DNA from 3 places in the Streptomyces sp. bgisy100 genome. Region 1 is predicted to be linked to each of the others. Evidence: predicted binding sites of a transcription regulator. Region 1 holds the regulator's gene; each other region holds the start of a gene.
The links. The regulator HrcA, encoded in region 1, represses chaperone genes, less so after heat shock. The targets are predictions, from matches to a motif close to TTNGCACTCNGNNNNNCNGAGTGCNAA.

Region 1 (2,263 bases):
GCGTCACCTGCGACACCTCGCCGCGGCCGCGGCACATGTCACAGGTCTGCGCCGAGGTGCCCGGCGCCGCGCCCTCGCCGGTGCACGTGGTGCACACGATCGCGGTGTCGACCTGTATGTCCTTGGTGGTGCCGAAGGCCGACTCGTCCAGCTCGACGTCGAGCCGGATCATGGCGTCCTGGCCGCGCCGGGTGCGGGACCGCGGCCCGCGCTGCGAGGCGGTGCCGAAGAACGCGTCCATGATGTCGGAGAAGTTGCCGAAGCCCGCGCCGCCGAAGCCGCCCGCGCCACCGCCTCCGCCGGCCTGCGAGAGCGGGTCCCCGCCGAGGTCGTAGACCTGCTTCTTCTGCGGGTCCGAGAGCACCTCGTAAGCGGCGTTGATCTCCTTGAACCGCTCCTGGGTCTTCGGGTCGGGATTGACGTCCGGGTGCAGTTCACGAGCCAGGCGCCGGAACGCCTTCTTGATCTCGTCCTGCCCTGCGTCGCGGCGCACGCCCAGTACGGCGTAGTAGTCCGTGGCCACTTTTACGACTCCGCCAGGATCTGTCCGACGTAACGTGCCACTGCGCGTACCGCTCCCATCGTTCCGGGGTAGTCCATGCGGGTCGGTCCGACCACGCCGAGTTTGGCGACTGCCTCGTCGCCCGAACCGTAGCCGACCGCGACGACCGATGTGGACGTCAGCCCCTCGTGGGCATTCTCATGCCCGATTCGTACGGTCATGCCGGAGTCCTTGGCCTCGCCGAGCAGCTTGAGGAGCACCACCTGCTCCTCGAGAGCCTCCAGCACCGGCCGGATGGTCAGCGGGAAGTCGTGTCCGAAGCGGGTCAGATTGGCGGTACCGCCGATCATCAGCCGCTCCTCGGTCTCCTCGACCAGCGTCTCCAGAAGAGTCGCCAGGACGGCGGAGACCGTGCCCCGGTCCTCCGTCTCGAAGGACTCCGGAAGATCCTGCACCAACTGCGGCACATCCGCGAACCGGCGGCCCACCACGCGGCTGTTGAGCCGGGCCCGGAGGTCCGCCATGGAGGTCTCGCCGAACGGCGCGGGGCAGTCCACCAGGCGCTGCTCGACCCGCCCGGTGTCCGTGATCAGCACCAGCATGATCCGGGCCGGGGCGAGGGAGAGCAGTTCCACATGCCGGACGGTCGACCGCGTCAGCGACGGGTACTGAACCACCGCGACCTGCCGGGTCAGCTGCGCGAGCAGCCGGACCGTGCGGCCCACCACGTCGTCCAGATCGACCGCGCCGTCCAGGAAATTCTGGATGGCCCGGCGCTCCGGCGAGGACAGCGGCTTGACGCCGGCCAGCCGGTCCACGAAGAGCCGGTAGCCCTTGTCGGTGGGGATGCGGCCGGCGCTGGTGTGCGGCTGGGCGATGTAGCCCTCGTCCTCCAGCACCGCCATGTCGTTGCGCACGGTGGCCGGGGACACGCCGAGGCCGTGCCGCTCGGTGAGCGCCTTGGAACCGACCGGCTCCTCGGTGCCCACGTAGTCCTGGACGATGGCGCGCAGCACTTCGAGTCTGCGTTCACTGAGCATGCGCACACCTCCAGTGGTGGTTCCGTGGGCCTCTGCCTGGCACTCGCTGCTTCTGAGTGCCAGCTTCCCCCGCCTCAGTGTACGGCGGGGTGGTGTGAGCAGGGCAAGGGCCGTCACCGCCGGTGTTGGCCGGACGGCGGGTCACGGTACCGCTCCGCCGTAGCCTCGTCGCATGGACCACACAACGGAAGAGCCGCGCTGGGAGATGCTCGCGCCGGGGGTCGAACGGCGCAGACTGCCCGTCTGGGACATGACCGCCGGGGTGGTGCACGGCCCGGACGCGGTGCTGATGGTGGAGGCCGGTTCGAGTCTGCGCGAAGGCGCGGAACTGGCCCGCCAGGCAGCGGGGTCGGCGGGCCGGAGGGTGACACATCTCGCACTCACCCACCCGCACTTCGATCATGTGCTCGGGATGGACGCCTTTCCCGGGGCGGAGGTGTACGCCGCCGTCGGCATGGACCGGCTGCTGACCTCGCGCCGGGAGCGGGACGCCCTGCGTGCCGACGCGGTGCGGCAGGGGGTGGACCCCGGCGCCGCCGCGGAGGCCGCGGAGCGGCTGGCGGCGCCGCACCACCTGATCAGCGGTGAGATGACGATCGCGCTCGGCGGCGGCCGGGAGGCGGTGCTGGTGAACGTCGGTCCCGGCCACACCGGACACGACCTGGCGGTGCTGGTGCCGGGGACCGGCGGGGCCCCGAGCGTGGTGTTCTGCGGCGACCTG
Region 2 (2,263 bases), on a different contig from region 1:
AGCTCACCTTCGTGATCGGCCCGGTTCTGGCAACCGCGCTGTGCGCCGGGGTGCATCCGGCGGCCGGCCTGGTCGCCGAGGCCGCCCTGACCCTGGCGGGCGGGCTGCTCTTCGCGGCCCAGCGCCGCACCGCACCTCCCGTATCCCGGCCCGGGGCCGACGGCGGGCGGGCACCGCGCACCTCGGCCCTGGCCGTGCCGGGCGTCCGCGTGCTGGCGGCGGCCTTCCTGGGCATCGGTTCGGTGTTCGGCGGTATGCAGGTCGCCCTGACCGCCTTCACCCAGGACATCGGGGAGCCTGGGCTGAACGGCCCGCTGTACGGCGTCTTCGCGGCCGGCAACATGCTCGCTGGTGCGGCCTGCGGGGCCATCGCCTGGCGGGCGTCCGCACGGCGGCGCCTGCTGACGGCGTACGCGGCGCTGGCCCCGGCCTGTTCGGTCCTGTGGACGGTGCACTCGCCGCTGCTGCTCGGTGTCCTCGGCCTGCTGGTGGGCCTCTGCATCGCTCCGGCACTGATCACCGGATACACGCTGGTGGAGACGCTGGTTCCGGCGACCGCCCGCACCGAGGCCTTCACCTGGCTGACCGGGGCGGTCGCCCTGGGACAGGCGTTGGCGGTGACCGCGGCCGGCCAGCTGGCGGACCGGTTCGGCCCGAGTGCGGCGTTCACCGTCCCGCTCATCGGTACGTCTCTGGCGCTGCTGACCCTGGTGGTACTGCGCGGACGGCTGGTGCCGAGCCGGGACGCGGCGGCGTCCGCGGGAGGCCGTGGGGTGGTCGCCGGCTCCGCGACCCGGAGCTGGGACTCCGGGGACCGGGACGGCGCGGAGGCCGACGCACGCGTGTGAATCGTGCGCCGCGGAGCGTGGGCTCGGTCACCGTGAGGCCGGTCGCAGTGGACTGATCCCGCGGAATGCTGCACTATTGACCGTCGTTAGCACTCATCGAGTGAGAGTGCCAGGAGGAGCAAGTGCCGACCTATCAGTACCAGTGCACCCAGTGCGGTGAAGGCCTCGAAGCGGTGCAGAAGTTCACCGACGAGGCGCTCACGGAGTGCCCGAGCTGCGAAGGACGCCTGCGCAAGGTGTTCTCGGCGGTCGGCGTCGTCTTCAAGGGCTCCGGCTTCTACCGGACGGACAGCCGCGGCTCGTCGTCGAGCAGCACGACGAAGTCGTCGTCCGCCCCGGCCAAGAGCGACAGCTCGTCGTCGTCGGACTCCTCGTCCTCGGCCGGCTCTTCCTCGTCCTCCTCGTCCTCCTCCTCGTCGGCGAAGACGAGCAGCGGGACCGGCGGCGCGAGCAGCTCCTCCGCCGCCTGACGGCACCACCTCCGCCGCCCTGCCCGGCCCGACCGGGCGGCGCGGACGACGGACTCAGCGGACCCCGTGGCCTGATCCAGGCGACGGGGTCCGGTGCATGCCCGTGACAACCGGCCGGGGCCCCATAGGGTGATCCCATGGTCGAGACACTCAGCGCGCAGGCAGAGATAGGCGTCATCGGCGGATCGGGGTTCTACTCCTTCCTCGACGACGTGACCGAGGTCACGGTGGACACCCCCTACGGGCCGCCGAGTGATTCGCTGTTCCTCGGCGAGGTCGCCGGTCGCCGGGTGGCCTTCCTGCCGCGGCACGGCCGCAAGCACCACCTGCCGCCGCACCGCATCAACTACCGCGCCAACCTCTGGGCGCTGCGCTCGGTCGGCGTGCGCCAGGTGATGGGGCCGTGCGCGGTGGGCGGCCTGCGGGAGGAGTACGGCCCGGGCACGCTGCTCGTCCCCGATCAGCTGGTGGACCGCACCAAGACCCGCACCCAGACCTTCTACGACGGTGAGCCGCTGCCGGCGACGGCCGGTTCCACGCCCGCGGGAGTGGAACCCCGGGCCGCGCAGGTGCCGAACGTGCTGCATCTCGGCTTCGCCGACCCCTACTGCCCCGCGGGCCGGAAGGCGGCCGTGGCCGCCGCTCGGGGACGGGACTGGGAGCCGGTGGACGGCGGAACGCTGGTCGTGATCGAGGGGCCGCGCTTCTCGACCCGGGCGGAGTCGCAGTGGCATGCGGCACAGGGCTGGTCGGTGGTCGGGATGACCGGCCACCCGGAAGCGGTGCTCGCCCGCGAGCTGGGCCTCTGCTACACCTCGATGACGCTGGTCACCGACCTGGACGCGGGGGCGGAGACGGGCGAGGGCGTGTCCCATGAGGAAGTGTTCAAGGTCTTCGCCGCGAACGTCTCGCGACTGCGGACCGTGCTCTTCGACGCGGTGGGCG
Region 3 (2,263 bases), on a different contig from region 1:
CTGCCCGGACCCGACCCCGGACCGGGACGGTCGGCGCCGGGCGCCGGACCCGCCGCCGCACACGGCCCCGAAGCCGCCGCACATGGCCCCGAAGCCGCCTCGCGCGGCACGGGGCGCCCCGGCCCGGCACCCGCCACCGACCGCACTCCCGTCCCGGCCGCAGCCGGGCGCCCGGCCCCCGCGGCGGCCCCGGACCTCCCCCGTGACCTGGCGATCTACGCCGAGAGCAGGCTGAACGCCCGGTCCGTCCGGCTGCGCGCCGCCCGGCACTGGGGCCTGCTCCGCCCGCCGGTCGCTCCGCCCGCCCCGCCCGTCCGCAAGGCGCGGCCGGCCACGCCGCGTTCCCTCTCGATGGGATCGGGCCTGCCACCGGTGTTCACCCGCGTGCCCACCTCGGACCGCGTCGTCTTCCTCACCATCGACGACGGCGGCCACAAGGACCAGGAGCTGATCCGGATGCTGCGCGAACTGGACGTGCCGGTGAGCGCCTTTCTCAGCGACTACGTCGTGCGCGACGACTACGGCTACTTCCGGAAGCTCCAGCGGCTCGGCGTCTCCCTGCACAATCACACGCTCACCCACCCCGACCTGACGGAGCTGTCCTTCGAGGACCAGTACAAGGAGATCTGCCGCCAGCAGCGGAACCTGGAACGGGAGTTCGGCGTACGGCCACGGCTGTTCCGCCCGCCGTACGGCAACTACGACCGGGAGACGCTGCTCGCCGCCAAGTCCTGCGGCGTCCGCGGCGTCCCGCTCTGGACGCAGGAGGCGTTCGCCGACCGCATCGACTTCGCCGACACCCGGGGCCGGCTGCACCCGGGCGACATCATCCTCACGCACTTCCGCGGCCGCGGGGAATGGGGCGGGACCATGGCCGACATGGTCCGCGAAGTGCTGCGCACCGCCACCGCACAGGGCTTCGCGGTGGCCAGGCTGGAGGACTACATCTGAGGGCCTCCCCTTCTGACACTCCGGATCCGTGCCGGGAAACAGGGCGTTCGGGAACGCGCCGGGCCCAGCGGCCGAGAGCCGCCCCCACTGCTCTGACCAGCGACAAGCAGGTCCACAGAAGGCCGGGCCGATGGCGGAGGGCCCTGCTCGGCCCGGCTGTGCCGGTGGGGCGCCCGGAGGTTCGTTGGCACTCTAGTTGACTGAGTGCTAACGCCGTCATAGTCTCAGCTTTGGCACTCTCCACTACGGAGTGCCAGCTACACAGCGACGGGCAGGTCCGGCACCCGCGACGACGGATCTACCAGGTCGCCACCTCAGACAGTTAACCCCGTGAGCTCTCCGAAGGGGGAGGTCGGATCGTGACGACCGCCAGCACCAAGGTTGCCATCAAGCCGCTCGAGGACCGCATTGTGGTCCAGCCGCTGGACGCCGAGCAGACCACGGCTTCCGGCCTGGTCATTCCGGACACTGCCAAGGAGAAGCCCCAGGAGGGCGTCGTCCTGGCCGTCGGCCCGGGCCGCTTCGAGGACGGCAAGCGCCTTCCGCTCGACGTGTCCGTAGGCGACGTCGTGCTGTACAGCAAGTACGGCGGCACCGAGGTGAAGTACAGCGGCGAGGAGTACCTCGTCCTCTCGGCTCGCGACGTTCTCGCGATCGTCGAGAAGTAATTCACCCACTGTTTTTTGATCTGCGCCCCGGAACCCGTGTCTGAACAACCGGGCGTCCGGGGCGCAGTTCGTTGAGAGGACATACGCAACCATGGCGAAGATCCTGAAGTTCGACGAGGACGCCCGTCGCGCCCTCGAGCGTGGCGTCAACAAGCTTGCCGACACCGTGAAGGTGACGATCGGCCCCAAGGGTCGCAACGTCGTCATCGACAAGAAGTTCGGCGCGCCGACCATCACCAACGACGGTGTGACCATCGCCCGCGAGGTCGAGGTCGAGGACCCGTACGAGAACCTCGGCGCCCAGCTCGTCAAGGAGGTGGCGACCAAGACCAACGACATCGCGGGTGACGGCACCACCACCGCGACCGTGCTGGCCCAGGCGCTGGTCCGTGAGGGTCTGCGCAACGTCGCCGCCGGCGCCTCCCCGGCCGCCCTGAAGAAGGGCATCGACGCCGCGGTCAAGGCCGTCTCGGACGACCTGCTCGCCATCGCGCGCCCGATCGACGAGAAGTCCGACATCGCCGCCGTCGCCGGTCTGTCCGCCCAGGACAAGCAGGTCGGCGAGCTCATCGCCGAGGCGATGGACAAGGTCGGCAAGGACGGTGTCATCACCGTCGAGGAGTCCAACACCTTCGGCCTGGAGC

Region 2: AC3EQ1_RS19070 (FmdB family zinc ribbon protein) is a predicted target of HrcA. The motif match lies at 935-961, and genes of this name have one in related genera.
Region 3: groES (co-chaperone GroES) is a predicted target of HrcA. The motif match lies at 1,136-1,162, and genes of this name have one in related genera.

Annotation. Positions count from the first base shown of each region.
Region 1 covers NZ_JBYITE010000014.1:146,760-149,022, reverse strand. Annotated here, with positions in the region: gene dnaJ (molecular chaperone DnaJ) at 1-523, opposite strand, end outside; gene hrcA (heat-inducible transcriptional repressor HrcA) at 526-1,542, opposite strand; gene AC3EQ1_RS12930 (MBL fold metallo-hydrolase) at 1,715-2,263, shown strand, end outside.
Region 2 covers NZ_JBYITE010000027.1:64,989-67,251, reverse strand. Annotated here, with positions in the region: gene AC3EQ1_RS19075 (MFS transporter) at 1-848, shown strand, start outside; gene AC3EQ1_RS19070 (FmdB family zinc ribbon protein) at 971-1,318, shown strand; gene AC3EQ1_RS19065 (S-methyl-5'-thioadenosine phosphorylase) at 1,456-2,263, shown strand, end outside.
Region 3 covers NZ_JBYITE010000016.1:42,382-44,644, reverse strand. Annotated here, with positions in the region: gene AC3EQ1_RS13855 (polysaccharide deacetylase family protein) at 1-951, shown strand, start outside; gene groES (co-chaperone GroES) at 1,311-1,619, shown strand; gene groL (chaperonin GroEL) at 1,711-2,263, shown strand, end outside.